3 regions of the Paenibacillus sp. V4I9 genome follow, and region 1 is predicted to be linked to each of the others. Evidence: riboswitches for the same ligand, from Rfam matches in the RefSeq annotation. Region 1 holds a riboswitch; each other region holds the start of a gene.
What was found. Region 1 has a riboswitch for cyclic di-AMP ahead of QFZ81_RS01860 (C40 family peptidase). Riboswitches for the same ligand answer to the same signal wherever they lie in the genome.
Positions count from the first base shown of each region.

Region 1 (5,784 bases):
ACGAATCCAAACAGAGCACCAAATAAGCGTTACTCATCAGAGCAAAGCCTACACATTCACTGCTTGGGGTGTGAACAAATATTACGGCGATTCCGCCAATGATCAAGTCGTCTGGTACAACCGCGCTTTTGGGCCGACGATCGACTTTCCTAACTCAACCAAAGTTGTTCTCCGCGAGGGCAAAGTTACAGCCGTTACGACGCAGAGTGTCGATATTCCCGAAGATGGGCAGCTGTTCCTACTCGGAAATAGTGCCAACAATAAGACCTACGTGCTGCCTAATATCCATATTGGCGATATGGTGAAGCTGACTTCATCTCTCCATAATCAAGATACCGGAGAAAGCTCTATGCTTACAGCGGTTGATGCCGCTATTGGAGCAGGGCCACATTTGCTAACGAATGGCGCAGTTGATTTGGATACCAAACGGGATGGCTTTACCGATCCCAAAATCACAACAAGTGCGAACGTACGCAGCTTCATTGGGTTAGACGCTTCCCATCAGTTTGTAATGGGGACACTCTCGACTGCTACGATGGCGGATATGGCGCAAGTTCTTCTAAAGCTAGGCTTAACGGATGCAATGAATATGGATGGTGGTGCAAGTTCATCTCTGTATGCGAACGGCTCCATGCTGCGAAGTCCGGGTCGAGCGCTCAGCAACGCACTTGTCGTGGAACGTCTCGATCATCCACAAATCCAATTAGAGGTAAATGGACAATTCGTTTATGAGTTCCGCGGATATTTATTGCAAGAAACAAGTATGGTACCCTTTCGGGGTATTCTAGAAAGAATCGGTGCCAAATTCGAATGGAACGGGACAACACGTACATTAACCGTTCATCATGGTTCTAATAATCTTGAGCTTCGACCGGATCATTCCGTGATGACTGTGAATGGGCAATCGGTCACACTACCTGAAGCACCTACCATAGTAGATGGTCATATTTATATGCCCTTACGAGCCATTATTGAATCCTTAGGCGGACAGATCCAGTGGGATCCACAGCTTTACCGGGTTTCACTTCGCTTTTAGTGCACGCGATTCATTCGTACAATTCGGTAATACAGTTGGCTGCTCACCTCTTGCTCCACTTCCAAATAACCTTCCACATGCACATAATCACCCAATATAAAGGTGGATGCATCGGCAGACCCGGAGTGTGTCAGAAAGAGGAGAGCGGCTTTTTCATTTCCAACCACAAACCCCATTTGCTCATTCACTTGAAACTTATCTAGAACTTTCCCATGGTGAGACCTTGCAATATGATGAAAGCGCCAAGACTGATCCTCTTTTATTAGAAAATAAAGCACGCGATTTCTCTGATTATTACTGAATTCCCTCGTCACACCAATCATGCAAACCTTCTCGCCTATGCTAAGATACTCATCGACAACAAAGGATTTTAATCGCAAGCGATGCACATTTTTCTGCTGAATATAGGCTTCCATCTCTTCAATCGTTCTTTGATCCTTCGGATCCTGTTTCGTTGCGTAAAATACTTCTTTTATAAACGTGTCCGTCTGTAGGCTTCTAGCCCCTTTGAAATGATTATACGTAAGGAAAAATCGATCAATAACTCCCCGAATCTCCTCTGGTATGGCAGGACCTTTTTCCACGATATACATGCTATCTGCTTTATTCGAATGTCTTTTTTTATAAAACCAACTTTTCCAGACACTTAATTGCATGCCGTTCGTGTCACCTGCTTTCTTCCAAACATTTCTTCATTATAGGCTAAAAACCATAAAATTTCGATAAAAATCGCAATATTTCGCGCAAAAAAAAAGAACATCTGCCTTCTATGCTTTCATTCGAAAGATTCATAGAAAACAAATGTTCGATGATTTAATCCTTTTTCATCACATGGCTTATTTACAGAACTCTTTTGGCACCCACATATCTGGATCCCCAGTATGAACTGGCGAGACTATCTATCGTTACACCTCTAGACGTTGTCGCCGAAATGAATTGATCATTCCCCAGATAAATACCAACGTGATTTACACTGCCTGCTGCAAAAAACACCAGATCTCCAACCTTCAAGTCCGTAACTCTGGTTCCTGCTTGATCGTACATTTGAACTGAAGTTCTGGGTAGATCAATGCCTTTAGCTTCGTACAAATAGCGCACAAATCCGGAACAATCAAACCCTCTGGGTGTTGTGCCTCCCCAAACGTATGGCGTACCCATGAACGTATTTGCTGTTTGCACGATTTGATCAGACATGGATGGTTTAGCCACCGCTGCTACCTTCAGAGCTGGTGCTGGTGGCGGTGCAATCCAGGCTGGCATGTGCGACTTGCCATCGACATTCACAATCGCGATACGATTCGCTTCATTCCATTCAATCGGAGAACCGAATGTTTCAGTAATGAATCGCAAGGGTACATACGTATTACCTTGATAAAGCGTCGGACTGCTTTCCAGACTAATCTTCTTGCTGTTCACAATCGCTTGCTTCTCGTCGGTTGTCAGTTGAATCGTCTGCTGCTTGTTCATCAACGTGACCACTATGTCGCTTTCTTGCTTCGCCCAGCCTACTTGATAACCCAATTTCTCAGATAGTACTCGCAGAGGAACTTGCAGCGTTCCTGCGTTGTCAATAAATGGCTGTACTTCTGGGAACTGAATCAACTCATCGTTGACCTGGACTTTCACAGTGGATGCTGATGATGCGGCTTGAACCGAGGGAGCTGAAAACAGAGATACTGCTGCACAAACAAGTGCGCATGAACAAATAAAGCTTTTTGTAAAAAGTTTCAAAAATTGTTCCTCCTTGAAGCCTCCGAGGTTAGTTGACGGGTTCGGGAAGAGGTTTCCCTAGCGCGCTCAGTTTATTAAACAGCTGAGCATTCATTCACCCCAAATAAAGAAGTCCCCCGTACCAGAGCTTTTGCTGCTCCGAGATTCGGCATTTTTTGTCTATGTTAGACTAGCATAGTTGGTCTATTAGTTTCAACTTTTGCATAGTGGTAATAGTTTCCACAAGAAAGTCTCTCGTATTAATTGCTTATCGTTTCAACTTCGGCTGCGAGCACATATTTGATCTTCTTGATTTTGGTGTAAACCGTTGTCGTACGATGTTTGTCTGCTGTGGAAATGACCAACTGAATTTGTTGATTCTCGTTCAAGTCCTTAATTTTGATATGCTTCACCTTCATGTATTCTGCGCTGATTTGATCGATAAGTGTGGACATGTCCCCTTCAGGACTGAATATTATATTGATCGCCAAGTCCTTCTCCCTCAGCTTTTGTGGGCCAAGCAGCTTGATAAAAATCGGAAACAGATTGATAGCGAAAATAATAAGAATAACAGCCAAAGTCGCTTCTTGATAAAATCCTGCTCCCGTTGCGATGCCAAGAGCGGAAGCCGCCCATACCAATGCCGCGGTCGTAAGTCCAGAAATAATCTCATTACTTCGTCTTAAAATAACGCCAGCCCCGATAAAGCCTACTCCGCTAATAATTTGAGCCGCTAGCCTCATAGGATCCATATTCGTATATCCAGGGATGGAGTACTTTTGAACGGCTCCTATCGATACAATAGTGATTAAGCAGCTAGCCACCGAAATCACCATACTCGTTTTCATACCCAATGGTTTATGCTTCAGTTGACGGTCAATCCCAATCAACAGACCTAATAACAGCGCCATCCCTAGTTTCTCCAAAACAAGAAGACTCATTTCATGTCCCCATTCCTAAAGATAAAATGAAAGGTAAAGCCCCGGAAACCGGGGCTTTTCGCATAGAAATTTTTCACTTGGAATCCTGCGTTTGCAACAAATCTTTTAATCTTCCTGGGAAGTCTGTAATGATACCCGAAACCCCAAGCCCAGTTAGATGCAGCAGATCATTTACTTCATTTGCCGTATAAGGGTAGACATAAAGCCCGCTCTTTGTCGCCTTCAGCACATCCTCGGCATCCAACATTTGAAAGTAAGGATGAAGCGAGTACACCTCCACATCAAAACTGCGTGCGTATGCGGTAGGATCAAGCAATTTGGATTGATACAAAAGACCGATCTTGGCTTCCGGTTCCGTTTGTTTGATCCTTCAGACACACTTATGGTCGAATGATGAAACGATGACATTATTCAAACGGTTACGCCTGCGCAGAAATTCAACTATCTTATGCTCCATTCTGCCATCGTAGGAGTATTTGATTTCCACGTTAATCATAATGTTATCGGGTACAAGATCAAAGACTTCGTCCAAAGTAGGTACGGTCTCCCCTTTGAACTCATCGCCAAACCAAAGACCAGCATCATAGGTTTTGATTTCCAATAAACTTTTCTCCACTATTAGGCCTTTCCCGTTTGTAGTCCGATCTAGCGTCATATCATGACACACGACGATTTCCTCGTCAGCGGTTAAATGAACGTCAAGCTCAATCCCTTCGCATCCCTGGCTTAACCCAAGCCGGAAGGCAGCAAGCGTATTTTCTGGGGCCATTCCTTTGGCCCCACGATGTGCAATAATCATCGGTTTATTACTAAGCATTCCTGTTTCCTTTCCGGCTAGTGGACTCAAGCCTTTTTACATCATTATTTGACTGTTTTGTTATAAGTTTGAATCTTCGAAGTGATCTCTTTTTCGGCGGCATCCAATGCTTCCTTCGGAGTCTTCTTGTTGTTAAGCACTTCTTCGATCGCCCCTTCAACAATTTGTCTTGCTTCAGGGAATACACCCATTACCGCGCCCTGCGTAGATGTGTTTAACTTCGTTTGGTGCAGTTGATCAATCGCCGTCTGGAATTGAGGGAACTTTTTCAGGTTTTCCTTTACAAGGTCTTCGTCATAGGCTTTTTTGGTAATCGGGAAGTACCCCGTATTGACGTGCCAGTAAGCCTGCTCCTTAGGTGTAGTCAGAAATTTGATGAAATCCCAAGTGGATTTCTGCTCATCATCTGGGCGGTTATTCATGACCCATAAGCTGGCTCCGCCGACAATAACACCACCTTCTTTCGCATCTGCCGGCTTCGGCAAGAAGCTGGTTCCCACTTCGAATTTACCGCTGGCGCTGTCAACAAGACCCTTAAGCGCCGCTGTGGATTCCAGAATCATACCTACCTGACCTGCGGAAAATGCTTTTTTGGAATCGTCTGTTTTGCGTCCCAGATTGTTAGCCGCTTTGGTGTCAATAAGATCCTTCCACCAAGTCAGTACCTTCACACCTGGCTCCGTGTTCACCTGCGATTGGGTTGCATTAGAGGTGCGACCGTTTCCGTTGTTTACGTATTCGGCGCCTTGATTGGCAAAGAGCTGCTCCATGAACCAGCCATAAATCGCAAAGTTTGCCCCGGTAGCTTTACCTGATTTGGTAATGGCATCTGCAGCAACTTTCAATTCCTCGAATGTTTTTGGAGGTTTCGCAGGATCTAGACCAGCTGCTTTAAACAAATCTTTATTATAATAAAGAACCGGATTCGACGTGTTGAACGGCATCGAGTAAAGTTTGCCACCTAAAGTATAGTAACCGGCAATGTTCGGCTCCAGCTGTGTCAAATCCCACTTATCCGCATCAATGAAGTTTTGCATGGGTGTAATTGCTTTGGAATCAATCATGAAGCGGCTGCCGATCTCATACATCTGGACGACCGAAGGGCCTTCGCTTGTACCCATCGACGCCTTTAATTTGCTAAGCAGGTCGTCGTAATTTCCTTGGTACACCGCTTCTACCTTGATTTTATTCTGAGAAGCATTATAATCGGCGACCAGTTGATCAACAACTTTCGTATTTGCTCCACCCATCGCATGCCAGAAAATGACTTTCTTAGGTCC
Region 1 covers NZ_JAUSZE010000001.1:392,471-398,254, reverse strand. Annotated here, with positions in the region: gene QFZ81_RS01870 (stalk domain-containing protein) at 1-1,036, shown strand, start outside; gene QFZ81_RS01865 (hypothetical protein) at 1,033-1,692, opposite strand; gene QFZ81_RS01860 (C40 family peptidase) at 1,877-2,767, opposite strand; cyclic di-AMP (ydaO/yuaA leader) riboswitch at 2,770-2,928, opposite strand; gene QFZ81_RS01855 (MgtC/SapB family protein) at 3,007-3,687, opposite strand; partial or broken gene QFZ81_RS37195 (glycerophosphodiester phosphodiesterase) at 3,761-4,486, opposite strand; gene QFZ81_RS01840 (ABC transporter substrate-binding protein) at 4,549-5,784, opposite strand, start outside.

Region 2 (5,784 bases), 6.7 Mb from region 1:
CAGTAAAACCTGTTTTTTCTCTCCGGTTGTAACACTCACTGCTTCAACGCGGAATTTCTTCCCTGTCAGAGGCTCGCCCTGCTTCCATATGTGCCACATATATTTGTTAGGCATATTTACCTTATAACCCCCTGGACTCAGGAGGCCGATCTTTCCCTTCTCTCCCTGCAATTGATAGCTGCCGCTTTGAAAAACAGGACTTACCTCTGCCTTATCCATCTCTGCTACTGGCGTAACCTGTTCCCCAGATTGTACGTTAACCGCTTTAGGAAACCAAGAAAATTGAGAAAGCACAGTGATGAGAACAATCAGACCAACGAAGCAGCTCAAAACAACGATCACTTTTCTAAATTTATACATCGATTCCACACCCCTTATACCTTATAGACTCATTAATTAGCCACTTCGTTCCCCCTCCTTCTAACAATTCTTTTCCAAGCTCAGAAATATTCCCTAGGTTGTCTACATATACATGCTGTAGATGCTTGTTTAGGCGGGGTGGATATCATGAGTGTTCTATTCAAAAACCGCAAGGTTCAATGGTTCGTTGTCATGCTCCTTGCAGCAGGCACTGTCCTGCTGTCTGAAAATTTGCTCCCATCTGCAAGTAAATGGGCCGTTCCAGTCGTCTCTAAGGATGAAAAGTCTGCTCCGGCGCCGGACATGCAGCCTGCAGATAGCGCCAAGTCATTAGAGAAGCAAGCGCCAACAGCGCTTAGCTATCGTATTGCGGAGTATCACATGAACGTTGCTTATACGCCCGAAACGAGGCAGCTCAATGGGCAGCAAACGTTGACTTGGGAAAATCCGGGAACCGTTCCTGTGCAAGAGCTTTACCTCCATCTGTATCCCAATGCATTTGCCTCAAAGAAAACGACGTTTATGCGTGAATCTGGTGGTAAGCTGCGTGAAGATGAAGCCAAGGCAGACAGTAGTGGCAGTATGAAGTTGCTTTCTGTGAAAACGGTTGACGGCGAGGATCTCAGTATGCGCATGGCGTTCGTGCAGCCCGATGACGGCAACAAGGACGATCATACGCTGCTCAAAATCCCACTGCCTAAACCGGTAGGGGCCGGGGAGCAAGTCACGATCAAGACAGAATTCCTCGTCAAGCTGCCTGCCGCCTTCGCAAGAATGGGCTATGTGGATGACTTCGTCATGGCCGGACAGTGGTTCCCTAAAGTTGCTGCCTATGAACGGATTGGAACAAGAGGACGTACAGAGCCGGGTTGGAATCTCCACCAGTACCATGGAAATTCGGAATTTTATGCCGATTTCGGGATGTATGACGTGAAAATTCAAGTGCCGGCGAACTACATCGTAGCAGCTACTGGTTTCCCCGTTAAGCCTGCTGTGACCGACAACGGGATGAAGACGTACCAATTTTATGCGGATGATGTGCATGACTTCGCTTGGTCGGCATCGCCTCATTTCGTTTATGTGGAAGAACCCTACTCGACCGCACAAATACCCGGGGTCAAGATCAAGCTCTATCTGGATCCCAATCATCAGGACTTGAAGGACCGCTATATGTATGCCGCTAAAAAGGCACTTTCCCGCTACAGCCAATGGTACGGATCGTATCCTTATTCGACCCTTTCGATTGTCGTACCTCCCCCAGGAGGCAACGGTGTGGGCGGTATGGAATATCCAACTTTGGTGACGTCGTGGGATGCTAGCGACAAGAAACCAGATCTAGAGCTAGAACGCGTCGTTGTTCACGAGATTGGACATCAATTCTTCTATGGAATCGTAGCTAGCAATGAATTCGAAGAAGCTTGGCTGGATGAGGGCTTTACCTCCTATGCAGAGGATAAAGTCATGGAAGCGGAGTACGGGGTGTCCCCTAATTTACCTGTCGAGTCAAGCTTTATTACATCTCCTCATACCCTGCAGCAGAACTCATGGGCCTATACGGGACATGATCAATACGCAGAGAATGTGTACACACGAGGAAAGCTCGTACTTAAAGCCATTGAGAAACAGGTTGGCAGTAAGACGATGGACCGCATCATGCGCACTTATTTCCAACGATGGGAATTCAAACACCCTTCTACGAAGGACTTCCAGAACGTTGTCGAAGAAGTGACCAAGACGAAGTGGGATGATTTCTTCAATCAATATGTATACGGCGCCATGATGATGGATTATTCGGTGGAGAGCATCCGAGTCAAATCCTTGGGCAGCAAAGGGGCAGAGTCCTACGAAAGTGCAGTTCTCATCTCCAAACGCGGCGGCAATTCGCCTGAAGTGCCGATCCAGTTCCATTTCTCTGACGGCACTGTACTGGATAAAACATGGGATGGTAAAGAAAGCAGTATCGAATTCAAATTAACCCACAAGACTCCTGTAGACTGGGTTCGAATTGATCCTAATTACTCGCTCGTGCTGGAAAATAAACATATTAATAATTTTATGCAAACGCAAGTGGATACGAAGTGGAAAATCCGTTGGAATCTCGGTCTCATTCAATTCCTGCAAGCCATTTTCGGCTGGGTCGCCTGGTAAGCGACTAAAGCAAAACTCTTAGGTACATGCTTACGAAGTAAGTTTTGCTAAAGCAAAACTCTTAGGAGGGACAACTGTGGCAACTTATATCAAGTCTGGCTTCAGGGCGGCTTTACGGCAACCTTTCGCCACGATCGTCTTGTTCCTGTATCAGATGGGCTGGGGCATCCTGCTGTATAAGCTTGTACAGGGTGTTCTCGTCCCTCTCATGCACCGCTATCCAGGTGGCGAGCAGCCGAAGCAAGCGCTGCAGCTATTTCTAGCTGAAGGACAGTTCCAACTGGTCAAAACCGATCTTAGCCATTCCTACCTCTGGTGGCTGGCTGCTCTACTTGTTATTCGCATGCTGCTCACCCCCATGTTAAATAGCGGCGTCTACTATTCGCTGACCCATTCCCAGCAAAATGCCGGCTATCGCTTTTTCCGAGGCATCAAGGAGCTCATGCTCCCATTCCTAATCGCGTATGTCGTTCGAATCTCGCTTTCCTTACTGCCGCTCGTATGGCTGTTTCCTAAAGCGCAAAAACAATTCGCACATACCACTTCGTATGAGCAAGCAGTTCTCCAATTGCTGCCTTGGTTTCTGGGCTTGCTCGTCTATGGCTTTCTCTTACATCTTCTTTTTATGTACGTACAATTCGCGGTTGCTGCCAAACTTGGCATTTTGTCCACCGTCATCACTTTCGTTCGCAGTTTTCTTCCTATTATCGGGCTTGCGCTTATCCTCCTGCTCGTCTCGGGACTATTGGCAGGGGTCACTGTCACTGCAACTTACATCTGGGCAGGTCTGGTAGCGCTAATCATTTATCAGCTCTTCCCGCTTTTCCACATTTTCATCCAAATGTGGGCCATAACATCCCAATATCAGCTTCTTTCTGCAAAAATGGACAGTTAAAAACAAATAAAATAAGTTAAAGTTGGCTTATATTGGTTCTCCCCCTTGCAAAAGGGGCTTTTTTTTGTCTCTTTTCCGAACTATTGACATATTTTTAAGACAAAATGCATAGAAAAGGAGGAATTTCGATGTTTATGACGAATTACAAGGACTAGCATCAAAAAACCAAATATTTCATGCCGAATTCCCCATTTTTTGGGGAAACGGGGGAACCACACCGGGTGAATTGATCTTGCAAGACAGGGATCATAGGGAACCTTCAACCGAACCCTCCAGCTAACCTCGTAGGCACCGGAAGGAGACAAGCAGTTGAGAAAGATTGTTGTTCTTGTTTTTAGTCTTGTTTTGTTTTTGAGTGTAGGTTTAGGAAGTGTGTCTGCGTCACAATCCACTTTGGATGAAACGGTTGACGGATTGCTCGGAATTCCGTACAGAGATGCGGGAACGACAACAAGAGGCTTTGACTGCTCTGGTTTCACCGCATACGTTTTCGACAAATTCGGCATTGACCTTCCGCATAGCTCAGCATCTCAGAATAAAGAAGGCTACTGGATTGACAAAAAGGATCTTCGCAAAGGTGATCTTGTGTTCTTTGACACAAGCGGCGGCAAAGGTATCTCTCACGTAGGTATCTACCTTGGAGACGGTGAATTCATTCACTCTGCATCCAATGAAGGTATAGTGAAAAACAAACTTAGCCAATCTTATTACGCGAAGCGGTATGTATCAGCCCGACGTGTTCTGTGGGATGATATCTACAACCAATTAACTGCTGAATCCAAGTAAATTCTTGCACGATTCATGAATGAAGCCCGGAAAGCCCCGCTCGAAAGAGCAGCTTTCAGGGCTTTTATTCATTTCGGAGGCATAGCGTATAAAGAGAAGCTTGTAACTTGACATCGAATGTTAGCCGTTCTATAATAACGGCATGTCGTTTTCTAGGGTTCCGTGGCGTTCATCGCCAGTCTGGTCCAAGGGGAAACACACAGCGAATACGCTGTGGTCACGGAGGGGAAAAAGCCCGGGAGTCATATCGCTTTAGCGATATAACTCCCGGGCTTTTTCCTTTTTTTGCGACTTAATAGGTACGTATAACAAATTCAAGAGGAGTGATTCATCATGGCATGGTTATATCTCGTCATTGCAGGTGTATTTGAGGTAGTATGGGCGATCTCGTTGAAATTTTCTAATGGTTTTACACGTTTAGTTCCTTCCAGCGTCACGATCGCAGGGATGATTGTAAGTTTTTATTTTCTAGCGGCAGCCACGAAAACTCTTCCCATCGGCACAGCATACGCGGCTTGGACCGGCATTGGTGCTGTCGGTGCGATTATTATCGGCACCCTTTTTCTAGATGAACCCATTAGTTTAACAATGGATCTTGTTCATGATTCTGATCTTAGTTGGTGTTCTAGGTCTTAAATTTACTTCTGGGCATTAGGGATTTTGAATAAATCGGACCCTATCTATGCAGATTAAGCCATACAAGGAGGGAAATTCAACGTGAATACATCTGATGATATCAATCGAAAACAGAATCGTAATGACCAGTTTCTCGGGGAGGGGTTAGAAGTTGACTCCGATGTTAACGAGGATCGCAACCGAGAGCAGCAATTGGACGATTCGTTTCAGTACTGGTACAGAAACGTCGGTTATTGGGTGCAGCAAAAGGAAGATTTGACTCAGGTACCGAAAGAGAACGTCTTCGATGCCGCCGCTGATTTGGATAGTTAAGGTTAACCGACAGTTCAAATATTACATCTAGAATCTATCATTGGAGGTATGAACGATGTCTGACAATACGAATAACGTTGATGTAAACAAAACGAGTATCTTTAAAAACGGGGTTCAATCCGCAACAAATTATGTACAGAACGCCATTGAAAACGTAACTGCATCCTCGCAAGACGCAACTCAAAACTTAGTGAATAACGTAATGAAAAAACGACAAAATGAAAATAATAAATAATTAGATTGAAGATGTGAATTTTAATGAGGAATTCATTGTTCTATTGGGAATCCCATATAGAAAAAGCTTAGTCAGAAAGCAGCCGCAGGGCCTTGACTAAGCTTTTTTTGTTGGTCTAATGTATATCGTGAGTACTGACGCGAAATTAATTATTATGCAACTGTGTAGCTGACATACCAGAAGCTGTTTCCCACAAAAATTCGCAAATGCTGAGATAAGGGCTTAAAAATGTCGTTTAGTTCTTCATACGAGTAGTAGTTTTTGATAATTTCATGCATGGATCCGTCAGCCAGCTCGCGTCTTTTGTAGGTATCCTCACTATGTTCATTCGTTAGCAACTCTCCGCCTCTTCCGGACACGTAAACATTATCGGCGATAAAGACGCGGGCACCTGTGCCTAGACGTTGGTGGA
Region 2 covers NZ_JAUSZE010000001.1:7,081,230-7,087,013, forward strand. Annotated here, with positions in the region: gene QFZ81_RS32650 (hypothetical protein) at 1-360, opposite strand, end outside; gene QFZ81_RS32655 (M1 family metallopeptidase) at 508-2,508, shown strand; gene QFZ81_RS32660 (hypothetical protein) at 2,585-3,403, shown strand; cyclic di-AMP (ydaO/yuaA leader) riboswitch at 3,571-3,709, shown strand; gene QFZ81_RS32665 (C40 family peptidase) at 3,713-4,189, shown strand; guanidine-I (ykkC/yxkD leader) riboswitch at 4,331-4,433, shown strand; partial or broken gene QFZ81_RS32670 (DMT family transporter) at 4,523-4,844, shown strand; gene QFZ81_RS32675 (hypothetical protein) at 4,907-5,137, shown strand; gene QFZ81_RS32680 (hypothetical protein) at 5,193-5,372, shown strand; gene QFZ81_RS32685 (class I SAM-dependent methyltransferase) at 5,525-5,784, opposite strand, start outside.
Region 2: another riboswitch for cyclic di-AMP. It lies ahead of QFZ81_RS32665 (C40 family peptidase); the one in region 1 lies ahead of QFZ81_RS01860 (C40 family peptidase).

Region 3 (5,784 bases), 7.2 Mb from region 1:
AGAAAGATCCTATTTTAGGCGATATGTGTAAACGGTTCTTGGATCGTAAGTTGTACAAATACAGCACCTTTGATGAGTCTAATCAACGTCAAATTAAGCTGATGGAAAAAGTGATGGCTGAGGTTGGATTCGACCCTACCTATTACATGGAAATTGATTTTCCGTCTAATCAATCTTATGACGTGTATAGACCGGGGGAAACGGACGATAATTTGCCGATTTTTCTGCTGGATCATAAGGAGACTTTAACGGAAATTACTCATCGATCTGAAATTGTTCAATCCATCAGCGGATTCCAAATGGGCAAACATCATGTTTATTATCCGGAGGAACTGTTGGAACGTTTGAACGCAACCAATTATCCTGAATTATGGGCGCTGCTTGGTGAGCAAGATTAGCTGGAAAATTAAGTGCAGCAGAAAGCAGAATATTTCAACTTAAGGGAGAACAAAGATGCTAACGGATTCACATACACATTTAAACGCGGAACAATTTAATGAAGATCAAGATGAAGTGATAGAGCGAGCGCTGGACGCTGGAGTGACAAGAATGGTGAATGTAGGCTTCAACCGGGAGACCATACCCAGTTCAATTGCCCTCGCTGAGAGGTATGATTTCATCTATTCTACGGTAGGGTGGCATCCTGTTGATGCTATTGATATGATGCCAGGGGACTTAGAATGGATTGAAGAGTTGTGCAAGCACGAAAAAGTTGTCGCCATCGGAGAAATTGGACTAGATTACTACTGGGATAAGTCGCCGAAGGATGTACAGCAGCGGGTATTTCGGGAGCAAATTCGTTTAGCGCGTAAATTGGGGATGCCCATTGTCATACATAATCGAGATGCCCATCAAGATATTTTACACATTTTAAAAGAAGAGAAGGCCGCGGAAGTGGGGGGAATGATGCACTGCTTCTCAGGAAGCTGGGAGACGGCGAAGCAGTGTCTGGATATGAATTTTCATATTTCTTTTGGAGGTCCAATTACGTTTAAGAATGCTAAGCAACCGAAGGAAGTGCTGGCGCAAGTTCCGTTAGATCGTTTATTAATTGAGACCGATGCTCCCTATCTGACCCCGCATCCTTTCCGCGGCAAGCGTAACGAAACCGGCTATGTTCGCTTGGTAGCTGAGACAGCCGCGGAAATTCGAGGTATGACTTTGGAAGAAATTGCGGAAATAACAACAAACAATGCCATTCGATTGCTAGGTCTCAAGTAAAGCGTTTTTCTCGAACTTGCGGCGAAGCACTATACCGCAGCTGAAAGAGATGAAGATGAGACTGATGAGTGGAACGAGTAGATAGATTTGTGAAGACCGAATCATAAGAGGAATCGTCAGGATACATAGCTCTAGCAGCAAGACTGACCAAATGATAAAGGCCAATGAACCGGCTTTCGAATTTTGATTGAGCGGGTACATCTCCAACCAGAATGTATAGCGATGGGCGCGCTCGAGAGACGATAACTGAACAAGAGAAATCAGAAGAGAAATCATGAAGATTAAGCTCCTTGCAGTACCGCTGCTTGAAACGGATATAGCTAGTACCCCTAATACGGTGAGACGCAGTACGATCGCGAACAGCTCTGTACGCAACAATGTCTTCATATATAGGTACAAATAGGCAGCATCTTGTCTAAAAGGTATGAACCGTGTAAGCCCGCTGATCCAACTTCGGCGGGCTATTCGCGTTCCCATCTGAGGCACATCGACGAACCAGCTGAAAAAAGCATGAAGTCGAGCTTGCTGCTGATTTTCCTTGGCGATCAAGTAGTCCCATCCGATGACGTATTTAGATGCGAAATGAGCGGCTGCTAACCATACGAAAATGAGCAGAAGAGCAGCGCTGCTTGCCCATAAAATGCTGGTTAGAAATTGCAGTGAAATGAGAGCGATTGTTGCAATCCAGCGAAAGCTAATCGAAGCTAATCTGGTACGCTCATGAGTAAAACGACTTTCCTGCCAACTAGCTAATAAATTAGCTATCTTTAATAGAAGAAGTAGTGCGAGCATCAGTAAGAAATGCTGCTCTGAAGCGCCAAGACAGTGATGATAAAGCGGCCATAAAATAACCCAGGCGATAAATGTCCAAAAAGCTTGCAGTGTCAAACTGTACATGAATCCACTTCGGAAATATGCGCCCATTTGATGTTCGATCCGTAACAAAAACATACGATCTGCTTTCCTTACCAATGTACGAATGGGGCTTGAAGATAGAAGCGGAACGAGCAGCAAAAGCACGATCCACAGATAGGGATAATCTGTCGGAAGACGCTGTAGTATTTTTGCATAATAATAGGAAGAAATGATGACAAGAAACAACACGAGACCGATAAAATTACTACGCGCTGCGTATTGCCAATAGCCCATGGATTCCTTCATATAATGTTCGAATCTTTGCTGCCATAAGGTACGGGTGTTGATGTCCATTTTACTCATAACGAATCCCCTTGTACGAGCTTATAGAAAATGTCGTCTAGTGACGCTCCCGGGAGTTCAGTTTGCCCGCGTAATTCGACTAAATCACCCTGAGCAACCATACGACCTCGATGAAGGACAACGTAGTTATCGCAATATTTTTCAATTGTAGACAAAATATGCGATGAGATGAGGAATGATGCTCCTTTATGTTTCATTTTGACCATTAGTTCTAGTAAGGAACGGATCGCTAAAGGGTCGAGGCCGAGAAAGGGTTCATCGATAATATATAACGAGGGTTCGATTAGAAATGCGTTCATAATCATGACTTTCTGTTTCATTCCTTTGGATAAATGGCTGGCAAAGCTGTTCAGCTTGTCCTTCATTTGAAACTGCTCCAAAAGGGAGCTAGATCGAGCCGAATAGTCGTCTTTCGACAAGCCGTAGGCCATTGCGGTTAATTCAAGGTGTTCGCGGATCGTGAGCTCCTCGTAGAGCTCAGGACTTTCGGGTACATAAGCGTAGGTTGCGCGATAGGACAAAGAATTCTCAGCTAAAGTTAGTCCGTTGATTCGAATCGATCCTTTTTGCGGTTGAAGTAGTCCGAGAATGTTTTTGATCGTCGTACTTTTACCCGCACCATTAAGTCCGATCAGACCCATCATTTCACCTTGACGGATAGAAAAGGTTAGGTCATGAAGAACGGGTTTATTTGGTAAATACCCCCCGTATAAAGAGTCAACTTGTAGAATGGAGCCCATCTCATTGCCTCCCTGATTAGCAAATTATTGGTATTTATGAATCGCTTTCCTATACGATCATTATAAACAAATTTGTAATTTAAGCCTAGTTTAGGGGTGGAAAGTTGAAAAGAGTGTGTATACGTACGTGATAGTGAGATATAAGTAGAAAAATAGCTGTTTAGTTGTTCATTTAAGCAAATTTTAGTCGATTTAGCCCTTTTTAGTAGGTGTTAATCCCTTTACAGGTTAAGATTAACAGCGTAATATACTTTTCATAATAACTTAATAACCAATTTGCCATTTTTCCATTCGCTGAGTTCCATTTATGGGAACGGGGGAACCACTGTAAACTGAAGAAGCATGCTTCTTGAGTGAACAGAGTGAGTAACAGGGGTGAATCTTTGAGTATACTTCGTATGCTCTTAGTAGGGCGACTCTCACGTCCGAATCCGTCAGCTAACCTCGTAAGCGTAAGAGAGGTAACGATTGTCGTGCGTGCTATTTGTGTATTTTACTATACAAACTAAGCCAGCGAGAAGAGTCCTCTTCTTGCTGGCTTTTTGTCTTCATAAAGGGCTATACACATTTCGGACGACTAAAAATTGCCCGGAATTCATATGAATGTTGAATAGGCAAACTGGTGTGGGACGACCAGAAGGCAGCGGTTTAGCACCGTACTGCTGATGGCGAACACGTTAAGTTAAACTAAAAAACCTTAGTCGCGTCAAATCTAATCATGCTGTAACCTGGCGGCGAGGCTTTGAAGGAGGACCGAAGAAGTGGGCAGTATCTCTATTAGCGAGACCCATGTAAAACGATCATCCAGCATGTCCTTCGCATTGCGATGGAAGCATGAAAACTTGCGTTTGATTTTAAGCTTAGCCATAATTTCAATCGCAATGACTTTCATGTTTTTGGTGTTGTTGTACGGTACGGCTACCAAGAGCGTATCCGTGGTTGTGAATGGACAAGAAACCGTTGTGCATACGAAGCAATGGGTCCTGCAACGCCTACTGGATGAACAAGCCATAAAGATTGGTGAACACGATGAAATTTCTGCTGCGCCAACGACAACAATCAAGGGTGGAGACAAAATTGTCATCGAACATGCCTCACCGATTCAATTGACTGCTGATGGAAAGACCACCACTGTTTACACAACTGCAAGAACGGTAGAAAGTGCATTGCAACGTTTACATATTGCACTTGGGGAGAACGATCGATTAACTCCCGAACCGACAGCCGCTCTGAGCTCGGGCGATGAAATCAAAATCGTCCGTGTGAAAAAAGAGACGGAGGAAGTAACTGAGCCGATTGCGTTCGATACGGAAAAGAAGAGCGACGCATCGCTGCTCAAAGGCAAAGAGCAAGTCGTCCAAGAAGGTAAAGAGGGCGTACTCTTGAAGAAGAAAGAAAAGACTTTCGAAGATGGTGTTTTAGTCGCGGAAGCAGTTGTGGGTGAAGAAGTACAAACGGAAAGTATTAATAAAGTCGTGTCTGTGGGCACGAAAAATCCTGTTGTTGTTCTCTCGTCTTCATCGCCTAGTGTGGATGAGGTTTCGAAGAATGGTGTAACGTTTGGGTATAAACAAATCCTGAAGAATGTGAAGTTGACTGCTTATTCGGCGGACGTGGCATCTACAGGTAAATCCGAAGGATCTCCTGGCTTTGGTAAAACCTATACAGGGACTACCGTGTCAGAAGGCAGGACAATAGCGGTTGATCCCAAAGTAATTCCGCTCGGATGGTGGGTTTACATTGAGGGCATTGGCTTCCGCCGTGCCGAAGATATTGGCAGCGGTGTGAAAGGTCAAATGATTGATGTCTACTTTGAAGATCATGGTTATGCCAATAAATTCGGAACGAAACAAGGGTACACCGTGTATGTGGTAGGACCAAAAAAGCCGTCTGAAAATTAACGTGTAAACGTCTGTTTCAGCGGGAAGAATGTCATATATACGTTGCCAGGTAACAACCTGGGCGAAAGAAGAGGGGACCCCTCTTCTTTTTCTGCGTTGAATAAGAATGTATAAGTTCTATACTTTAGCTCCGCATCAACCTTGACAAACGCGCTCGTCTCTGAAGGACGACGGAGTCGTTTATCCTTGGTACCGGGAAGGGAACCGCTTATGATAAAAGAAGTGATTGTCGTCGAAGGCAAAGACGATACAGCTGCTATTCGCCGAGCGGTAGAGGCGGATACGATTGAAACAGGCGGCTCTGCGATCGGACAAGCCGTACTAAAGCGTATTGCACTTGCACAGCAGCGCAGAGGCGTTATTATATTCACGGATCCGGATCACGCAGGTGAACGGATTCGGAAGATTGTAGCAGCCAGGGTGCCTGGCTGCAAGCATGCTTTCATTACGCAGGAGCAGGCCGAGTACAAGGGTGATATCGGCGTTGAGAATGCGACGCCTGAGACGATCCGTCAAGCTCTTCAGAGTCTTCGGACAGAATATGATGGTGCTGTCTCACAGCTGACCATGGAGGATCTCATGGCCGCAGGGTTGATTGTTCATGCTGAGGCGGCGTCTCGCCGGCTGATCGTGGGTAAAGCGTTAGGAATTGGTTATTGCAATGGCAAGCAGTTTTATAAGCGTTGTGCGATGTTTCAGATCTC
Region 3 covers NZ_JAUSZE010000001.1:7,632,320-7,638,103, forward strand. Annotated here, with positions in the region: gene QFZ81_RS35125 (HD domain-containing protein) at 1-398, shown strand, start outside; gene QFZ81_RS35130 (TatD family hydrolase) at 454-1,221, shown strand; gene QFZ81_RS35135 (ABC transporter permease) at 1,207-2,439, opposite strand; gene QFZ81_RS35140 (ABC transporter ATP-binding protein) at 2,436-3,179, opposite strand; cyclic di-AMP (ydaO/yuaA leader) riboswitch at 3,462-3,647, shown strand; gene QFZ81_RS35145 (resuscitation-promoting factor) at 3,941-5,080, shown strand; gene rnmV (ribonuclease M5) at 5,291-5,784, shown strand, end outside.
Region 3: another riboswitch for cyclic di-AMP. It lies ahead of QFZ81_RS35145 (resuscitation-promoting factor); the one in region 1 lies ahead of QFZ81_RS01860 (C40 family peptidase).